Regions from separate parts of the Vibrio sp. 811 genome, predicted to be linked through region 3. Evidence: predicted binding sites of a transcription regulator. Region 3 holds the regulator's gene; each other region holds the start of a gene.
What was found. The regulator PurR, encoded in region 3, represses purine synthesis genes. The targets are predictions, from matches to a motif close to TNANGNAAACGTTTNCNTNA.

Region 1 (3,257 bases), on a different contig from region 3:
AAACTTAGCGAAAGAGCGTTTCCCTGACGTTGATTTCCGTGCGACGCGTGAGCACTAATTTGGCGCGGTTAGGGTAAGCCGTAACGCAAACTAGATTTTAAAACGCCCTTGGCTATAAACTTAGCCAAGGGCGTTTTTATATAAGGATAAGATATGAATTGGTTTAAACGTGGGCTAAAGCGTTACGACAACTGGTGTAAAGAGATGGGGCTAACTCCCGATCAGAAACGCAGTTGTGTCCCATATCGAAAAGACCCTGCCCATCAAACTAAAGAGAAGAGTGAAGCCCAACCATCCTCTGGTTTTCTGCCCGCAGATACAGATAAAAAGCGTCAAGATGAAGCTCTTTGATACGCACTGCCACTTTGATTTTGATGTGTTTCAAGATGACTTTGCGCATCAACTTGAGCTTGCTCAAACGCAAGGCGTCGCAAGAATTTTGATTCCTTCCGTCGGTCCGCAAAACTGGGCTCGTATTCAAACTTTGGCAGAGCAACATACCAATTTGTATTATGCGCTCGGCTTTCATCCGTATTTTCTTGAAGATAACGTTGAGCAGAACCTTACAGAGCTAGAAGGCTATCTAAATCAAAAAGGGCAGCAGTGCGTGGCAATAGGAGAGTGTGGTTTAGATTTTGCCATTGATGTTGATCCACAGTTGCAAGAAAAGATACTTGAAGTTCAATTTGAGCTGGCTAGACGCTTCGAACTCCCAGTTATTTTACATAGCCGAAAAGCGCACAATCGCCTCATTCAAATGGTGAAAGCGGCGAATCTCCCTAGAGGTGGTGTGCTACACGCTTTTTCTGGGAGTTATCAGCAAGCCATGGAGTGGGTCAAATTAGGTTTTTTTATCGGTGTAGGAGGAACGATTACCTACCCAAGAGCCAAGAAAACACGCGACGCAATTCAAAAATTACCACTCGAAAACCTAGTAATCGAAACAGACGCACCAGATATGCCTATACTTGGATATCAAGGGGAGTCAAATCACCCAGCCAAACTCATTCACGTCTTTAATGAGCTCGTAGAGTTGCATAACGGCCGAAAGCAATCGATTGCCTCTCAACTGTGGAAAAATAGCAATTTTGCTTTCTCGATATGTGAATAAAATCTAAAGATGTGGTTTGAAATCGAAAACGTTTTCCTGCTTATTGTGAATTAACTCACAAAGCTGGTTGAATCAATCATGAATCTTATAGGAAAGTGTGAGGCTGGCATTACTTTAATTGATTCTGCATGAGTATAATTGCCCCCGCTTTATAGCTCCATTTTGTAACACGCCAATAAATAACTTATAAGGAAGTCATAAACTATGAGCCTGTTTATGAGCCTAATCGGTATGGTAGTGCTTCTTGCGATTGCAGTGGCATTTTCTAACAACCGAAAAGCTATCAACTTTAGAACTGTGGGTGGCGCATTCGCTATCCAATTCGCATTAGGTGCATTTGTTCTGTATGTACCTTGGGGCCGTGATCTACTAAACGGTTTCTCTTCAGGTGTTTCTAACGTTATCAACTACGGTAACGATGGTTCATCATTCCTGTTCGGTGGTCTTGTTTCTGACAAGATGTTCGAAGTATTCGGCGGCGGCGGTTTCATCTTCGCATTCCGTGTTCTTCCTACACTGATCTTCTTCTCTGCACTGATTTCAGTTCTTTACTACATTGGCGTTATGCAATGGGTTATCAAGATTCTTGGTGGCGCACTACAAAAAGCGCTAGGCACTTCGCGTGCGGAATCAATGTCAGCAGCAGCTAACATTTTCGTAGGTCAAACTGAGGCACCTCTAGTTGTTCGTCCATTCGTTCCAAAAATGACTCAATCAGAGCTATTCGCGGTAATGTGTGGTGGTCTAGCTTCTGTTGCTGGTGGTGTACTAGCTGGTTACGCATCTATGGGTGTTCCACTAGAGTACCTAGTTGCGGCATCATTCATGGCAGCACCAGGTGGTCTACTGTTCGCTAAAATCCTTCACCCTGAGACTGACCAGCCTCACGAAAGTATCGAAGAAGCGATGGACGGCGGTGACGACAAACCAGTTAACGTAATCGACGCAGCTGCGGGCGGTGCGGCTTCTGGTCTACAACTTGCGCTTAACGTAGGTGCAATGCTAATCGCATTCGTTGGTCTAATCGCGCTAATCAACGGTATGCTAGGTGGCATCGGTGGTTGGTTCGGCATGCCAGAACTAACACTAGAGCTAATCCTAGGTTACGCGTTCTCTCCACTAGCATTCCTAATCGGTGTTCCATGGGCAGAAGCTGTAACAGCTGGTTCATTCATCGGTCAGAAAATCGTAGTGAACGAATTCGTTGCTTACTTGAACTTCACACCATACCTAGGTGAAAACGCTCAAGTAATCGCGGCAACTGGTGAAGTAATGTCTGAGAAGACAACAGCTATCATCTCATTCGCACTATGTGGTTTCGCGAACCTTTCTTCTATCGCGATTCTACTTGGTGGTCTAGGTAGCCTTGCACCAAACCGTCGTAGTGACATCGCTCGCATGGGTGTTAAAGCAGTTCTTGCAGGTACGTTGTCTAACCTTATGGCAGCGACAATTGCAGGCTTCTGCTTAAGCCTTGCAGCACTATAATTAGAATCGGTTCTTAATATATAGACGCCGTTTTACATCATGCCCTGTAGCAAGAGATTGCTGCGGGGCATTTTTCGTTTTTCGGGCTCCAAAATTTCATCGGGTGTTTGCCTTAGTCGAGGTATTACGCAGTCAATGGAATAGGGGCTAGGAAATTTTGAGATACAAACCGTTTGCGCTCTATTTGGTGCTACAGTTTTGCGGTGAAACTCTATAATGTATTAATCACAGGATAGTGGTTAAGCTTGATTCTTAATCACGTAATGAATATTACATAATCGATGGGCAAATGAATTGCCCTGCAATATCAGATCTAATAGGCGTTTTGCTTTGTGATGTGATATTAAAGACACCGCAATCATAGATTGTTGTGCCATAGGCCAAACTGGTACTGTGCGGTGACAAGGATAGCAATTGGCATATGATAAATTTTCGCTGTATATGCCGAGTCTTCAGGGAACCAAGTCCGTTCATTAATAGACTGTTTAGCCATTTACTCACATTGTCTCGACTTGTTGATTATAGTTAAAGACGTGATGTAAGGCTGAGTAGTGAATTTTTTGAATATTGATCGGAGATAGAAATGAGCGATTTAAAAGCAGCAGCGCTACGTGCACTTAAACTTATGGACCTAACTACGTTGAATGACGATGACACT
Region 2 (3,257 bases), on a different contig from region 3:
ATGTTACCCATACCACCAGCAATCATGATTGGTTTGTGGTAACCACGAATTTCTTCACCCGCATGAGAAGTGACTTTTTCTTCGTAAGTACGGAAGTAACCCAATAGATTTGGACGACCAAATTCGTTGTTGAATGCCGCGCCGCCAAGAGGGCCTTCAAGCATGATGTCTAACGCATTCACAATACGACCCGGCTTGCCGAAGTCGGTTTCCCATGGCTGTTCAAAACCAGGAATACGTAAGTTAGAGGTTGTAAAACCAACCAGACCCGCTTTTGGCTTACCGCCGATACCCGTCGCGCCTTCGTCACGGATTTCACCGCCTGAGCCAGTCGATGCGCCCGGCCATGGAGAGATTGCCGTTGGGTGGTTGTGCGTTTCTACCTTCATCAAGATGTGCGTATCTTCATGGTGGTACGTGTATTGACGAGATTTAGGGTCAGGGAAGAAACGCCCCGCTTTAGAACCTGTCATAACGGCTGCGTTGTCTTTGTATGCAGACAGCACATAGTCAGGTGTCGTTTCAAAAGTGTTTTTGATCATTTTGAACAAAGACTTAGGTTGATCTACCCCGTCGATAGTCCAATCTGCGTTAAAAATTTTGTGGCGACAATGCTCTGAGTTCGCCTGAGCAAACATCATCAATTCAATGTCGTTTGGGTTACGCCCAAGCTTAGTAAAGTTCTCTACCAAGTAATCAATTTCATCTTCTGCGAGTGCCAAGCCAAGGGAAACGTTTGCCTCTTCAAGCGCAAGACGACCGCCAGCTAAGATATCAACATGTGCGACAGGCTTAGGCTCTGCAACAGTAAATAATGCTGATGCGGCTTCAAATGCTGTGAATACTGTTTCCATCATGCGGTCGTGAATTAACGCTTTAACAGCGTCAGCTTGAGCTTCTGATAGAACAACTGAAGATTCGACATAATAAGCCGTACCACGCTCTAGACGTTTCACTTTATCCAGACCACAGTTAACAGCGATATCGGTAGATTTAGAAGACCAAGGCGAGATAGTGCCAGGACGAGGCGTGACAAGAAGTAGAAGACCTTCAGGCTCATGCTCTTCGATGGTTGGGCCGTAAGTTAGTAACTTTTCAAGTTTTTCTAACTCTTGGTCATCAAGGTCTGACTTTAGATCGGCAAAGTGCATAAACTCGGCATAAATGCTAGTTACAGGCAGATCTTGTTCACGACAAAGTTCCAGTAGTTTATTAACACGAAACTCAGAAAGAGCTGGGGAGCCACGCAAAATTCTCATGTGCTTAGGTCTCTTATGCAATTGATTAAGGTGATATTGGAATAAATTCAGACACTTAAAATAAGCCCTGTCGAACCTATGCCGATTCCACCTCGTCATTGCGAGCGCATTATATAGTAATTGTTTTTGTGATGTAACACCAAAAGCAACCGTTTGCGTCATTTTTTTTGTCAAATTTGAATTACAACTAAAATGTCGATAAAACACACAATGTCACGTTATAAGTGTGTGATTCACTTTGCCCCATGAGCTCGCTTTGATATAAAGGCAAATAGAAATTTTCCAAGATGTACCTATTAATGCAAATAAGTCACTTCAACCGGCTCAAGCGCAGTGCTCTAATTTTAGTTTCTGTTCTTTTGCTCTCAGCTTGCCAGATTGAGTCGGAGCCCAAAAGTGAATTTGAAAAAATTCAAGAACGTGGTGTGCTTCGTGTTGGCACGCTAAACAATCAGCTTTCCTACTACATAGGTCCCGATGGTCCCGCAGGGTTGGATTACGAATTGGCGCGTCAGTTTGCGGAACAGCTCGGCGTCAAACTCGAGATTAAACCAGCCTTTCGCCAGGCTGAGCTTTTTCCTGCTCTTAAGAAAGGAGATATCGATATCATCGCTACGGGTTTAAATCAAACGTCACAAGCAGTCAAACGATTTAGACCAGGCCCTGCCTATTATTATGTAAGCCAACAAGTGGTATATAAAAAAGGGCAACTTCGACCACGTGATATCGAACAACTCATTGAATACCAAGCCTCGAAAGACGACGAGTCCGACGAAGATACAAATGCAGGCGCTCAAACATTAAAGATCGTTGAACAATCGCAATATGTTCCGACCCTAACAGCGTTAAAGAAGCAGTATCCAGAACTTCAGTTTGAAATTGTTGGTGATGCTGACACGAGAGACTTACTCAAATACGTATCGACGGGTGAGTTACGTTTTACTGTGACTGATTCGGTGGAACTTTCCCTTGCTCAACGCCTTTACCCCGATCTTGCGCTCGCGTTTGAACTTACAGAAGATCAACCAGTATCTTGGTTTACTCGACGTTCTGAAGACGAAAGTTTGTATGCGATGCTGATAGAGTTTTTCGGTAACATCAAACAATCAGGAGAACTGTCCACCCTCGAAGAAAAGTACATTGGTCATATTGAAGCATTTGATTACGTTGATACTCGCGCATTCATTCGAGCTCTGGATGACAAATTGCCTAAGTGGGCACCTTTATTCCAAAAGTACAGCGAAGAGTTCGACTGGCGCTTAATTGCAGCATTGGCTTATCAAGAGTCACACTGGAAACCAACAGCAAAATCGCCAACGGGTGTTAGGGGGATGATGATGCTGACTCTGCCAACGGCGAAAAGCGTCGGGGTGACTAACCGTTTGGACCCTGAGCAATCTGTTCGTGGTGGTGTCGAGTACTTACGCCGTATTGTAAGTCGCGTGCCTGATAGCATTAACGAGCATGAAAAAATATGGTTTGCGTTAGCTTCATACAATATTGGTTACGGCCACATGATGGACGCACGACGACTCACCAAAGCACAAGGTGGCGATCCGAACGCTTGGGCGGATGTAAAAGACAGGCTGCCTTTACTGCGTCAGAAGCGCTATTACAGTCAAACTCGCTATGGGTACGCCAGAGGCGATGAAGCGCGTAATTACGTAGAAAATATTCGACGTTATTACCAATCCATCATTGGTCATGTCAGCCAACAGCCAGCGATTGATGAGAATAGCGATGACTTGCAAGTGATTCCGCCGCTCAACCCCGACATTTTGATATCGGGCGCAGTAGAGACCGTCGTAGAACAAGTCTCTGGCGCTTCTGACGTCACGGTTGAAGAAGACACCGAACAAGAAAGCATTGAAGAATAAACCCGCGGTAAACTAAAAAATGACGAGCCTATAAAGCTCGTCATTTTTGTTGAGTCCTAACGAAAACTTATCTAGACTCCAATATTCTGAGTGACACCAACCACACTCAACCATTCCTTTG
Region 3 (3,257 bases):
AAAAGAACTAACAGAGAAAGAATTGGAAGCCTATCACAGTGTTGAAATTCGCAGTTTTCTCGCAGGTTTAGGTGAAAATGAGTCGCTAAAACCAGCCGTTGATAGCCTAGTTGATGCGCTGAATCGGTTACAAGATCGTGAAGATGCACAACTAGAGCTTGCAGCTGACTTTTGTGAACTGTTTTTGAAGACAGAAAAATACGGCGCTCTTCCTTACGCATCCATGTACATTGGTGAATCAGGTTTACTGAATGACAAGCCAGCTGAGGAAATGGAAAAGTTGATGACTGAATTTGGCGTTCAAGTAGACGAAAACCTAAAGGAACCTGCGGATCACTTAGCCGTTGAGCTCGACTTTCTCGGGAACATGATTATCCGCTCAAACGAGCTTGAACAAGAAAAACACATGGAAGAAGCCTTCGTTAAACAAAACGACTTTATCCAGCAACAATTGATGTCTTGGTTACCTCAGTTTTCAGACAAATGTAAACAATTCGACGAATTTGGATTTTACTCGAGTGTCGCGAAACTATTAGTTGCATTTTGTAAACTAGACAGCGCCTACGTTCTTGGTGAATAATTGCCGCCTATTTTTAGGGAGCCTGCCTATCGGGCTTCCTGTATGCCTGAAAGTGACCAATTGTAAGTAACTTGGGTATAATATTCGTTTGCCTTAACTTAGCGCAAAGACGCTTGGTTATTTAGCAGTCAAAATGTGACTTCAAATACACAAATCTCTTGCTGAAAACATTGCTAGTCAGTCCACATAGGGCTAAAATGTGAGCGCAAACGATTAAATATGATTTATATGTAAACCGCTGAAATATAGCGGTTTTTGTGTTTTCTTAACAGGTTGATGGCAATTTCTCATCAGATAGAAAAAAGATAAAATTCATCGACCGATGCTGCTACGCACCCTTTTGTCGCACTTGGATCAACCGCTGCCGAGACACTTAGCGCCAATTTTATATTGCTAGGTGTGAAACCATTAGAGCATCAGGTACATCCAATACGACATATTTCAGTAGCTCGATACAGGACACCATTTATGGCCACGATAAAAGACGTTGCTCGCTTAGCCGGCGTTTCCACTACGACAGTTTCGCACGTTATCAATAAAACGCGTTTCGTTGCAGAAGCAACGCAAGAAAAAGTAATGAAAGCCGTTGACGAGCTGAATTACGCGCCAAGTGCCGTTGCACGCAGCCTAAAATGCAACTCAACTCGTACGATTGGCATGTTAGTAACTCAATCAACTAACCTATTTTTCTCAGAAGTGATTGATGGCGTTGAGAGCTACTGTTACCGCCAAGGCTATACTCTGATTTTATGTAACACAGGCGGGATTTACGAAAAACAACGCGATTACATTCGTATGCTGGCTGAAAAGCGCGTTGATGGCATCCTAGTGATGTGTTCTGACTTAACCGAAGAACTAAAAGAGATGCTTGACCGTCATGCGGACATTCCTAAAGTGGTCATGGATTGGGGCCCAGAGAGCTCACAAGCAGACAAGATCATGGATAACTCAGAAGAAGGTGGCTACATTGCAACCAAACATCTGATTGACAATGGTCATACGGATATCGCTTGTCTAAGCGGTCATTTTGAAAAGCTTGCTTGCCAAGAGCGCATTGCAGGTTTCCGTCGCGCAATGAGTGAAGCGAACCTAGCTGTAAATGAAGACTGGATCCTTGAAGGTAACTTTGAATGTGATACGGCCGTATTAGTTGCAGATAAAATTACCGCAATGGACAAGCGCCCGACGGCGGTATTCTGTTTTAACGACACAATGGCTCTAGGCCTAATGAGCCGCTTGCAACAAAACGGGATCAAAATTCCTGAAGATATTTCAGTGATCGGCTACGACAACATCGAGCTTGCGGAATACTTCTCTCCACCGCTAACGACTATCCACCAACCTAAACGTCGTGTTGGTAAAAATGCATTCGAAATTCTACTTGAGCGTATCAAAGATAAAGAACACGAAAAACGAATTTTCGAAATGCAACCTGAGCTTGTAATTCGAAATACTGTGAAAAAAATGAACTAAATTTCACTGTATTTAACCGTGTTAAATAAGCGCTCTACAGGGGCGCTTATTTTTTTGGGAAAATTAAGTGTTCTCTAATACTTCACACAGCTCTAATAACAATTGACTAACGTTAACTCCCTGTTTTATATAAATGTAATATATATTAAGAACTCCTTTTCAAAGGCCAATTTGCACCTTTCCATATGCAAAATAGAGCATTCAATCTATCATTTTTATTGAACCGAAATCACACTTTTAACGCTAAACCGTGATGTTAATTCAATATAAGAAGTATGCTCATTGTGTCACGCACAGGGCAAACCATTCGAAAGAGTGGGACGCAAAGCCTCCGGCCTGAACCATATTACGATATGGAAGGTAGCGGGGTTACCGATGGCAAGTGTGTAAGCAATGACTTTACTCTGTAATGACATTGTTTTTACGCATGTTTGCTACTCTCTCGGACCTGACTTTTGGTGGCGTAATATTAATTACACCGAGATAACAAAACATGGATAAACCGATACTCAAAGACTCTATGAAGCTATTTGAGGCACTTGGTAATATCAAGTCGCGCTCAATGTTTGGTGGCTTCGGACTATTCGCTGATGAAACAATGTTTGCACTAGTGGTAAACAATCAGCTTCATATCAGAGCAGACCAAAAAACTTCATCTGACTTCGAGAAACAAGGGCTAAAGCCTTACGTTTATAAAAAACGTGGCTTTCCAGTCGTTACAAAGTACTACGCTATTTCCAGCGATTTATGGGAATCAAGCGAACGCTTAATCGAAGTAGCGAATCAATCATTGAAAAAGGCAAAGCTTGAGAAAGAACAGCAAGCAAGTACAAAGCCTAACCGTTTGAAAGATTTGCCTAACTTACGACTGGCTACCGAGCGCATGCTAAAAAAAGCCGGCATCGAATCCGTAGAGAAGCTTGAAGAGGAAGGTGCGCTTAACGCCTATAAAGCGATAAGAGATACGCACTCTGCAACCGTCAACATTGAGTTGCTATGGGCACTAGAAGGTGCTATCAACGGCACTCATTGGAGTGTAGTACCTCAAGCTCGCCGAGATGAGTTGATGAACGCCCTCCAATAAAAGTCGGCCTAAAAACTATCTTGTAAAACCGCAGTCTAATCTGCGGTTTTTTTGTGAAATTTTTTCGGTTTTCCTACTGTCTTATTACATATATCCCAAATTGGAATCAAAATTATGAAT

Region 1: the regulator PurR is predicted to act here: its motif matches at 1,132-1,151, upstream of R7Q46_RS07620 (NupC/NupG family nucleoside CNT transporter).
Region 2: the regulator PurR is predicted to act here: its motif matches at 1,401-1,420, upstream of purL (phosphoribosylformylglycinamidine synthase).

The regions. Positions count from the first base shown of each region.
Region 1 covers NZ_JAWOUB010000003.1:163,621-166,877, reverse strand. The annotation lists gene prfC (peptide chain release factor 3) at 1-58, shown strand, start outside; gene R7Q46_RS07630 (DUF5363 family protein) at 154-351, shown strand; gene R7Q46_RS07625 (TatD family hydrolase) at 338-1,111, shown strand; gene R7Q46_RS07620 (NupC/NupG family nucleoside CNT transporter) at 1,316-2,599, shown strand; gene R7Q46_RS07615 (hypothetical protein) at 2,958-3,092, opposite strand; gene deoC (deoxyribose-phosphate aldolase) at 3,183-3,257, shown strand, end outside.
Region 2 covers NZ_JAWOUB010000025.1:15,127-18,383, reverse strand. The annotation lists gene purL (phosphoribosylformylglycinamidine synthase) at 1-1,259, opposite strand, end outside; gene mltF (membrane-bound lytic murein transglycosylase MltF) at 1,559-3,136, shown strand.
Region 3 covers NZ_JAWOUB010000002.1:580,763-584,019, forward strand. The annotation lists gene torD (molecular chaperone TorD) at 1-580, shown strand, start outside; gene purR (HTH-type transcriptional repressor PurR) at 1,049-2,053, shown strand; cyclic di-GMP riboswitch class I at 2,341-2,430, shown strand; gene R7Q46_RS06445 (TfoX/Sxy family DNA transformation protein) at 2,547-3,137, shown strand; gene R7Q46_RS06450 (TVP38/TMEM64 family protein) at 3,252-3,257, shown strand, end outside.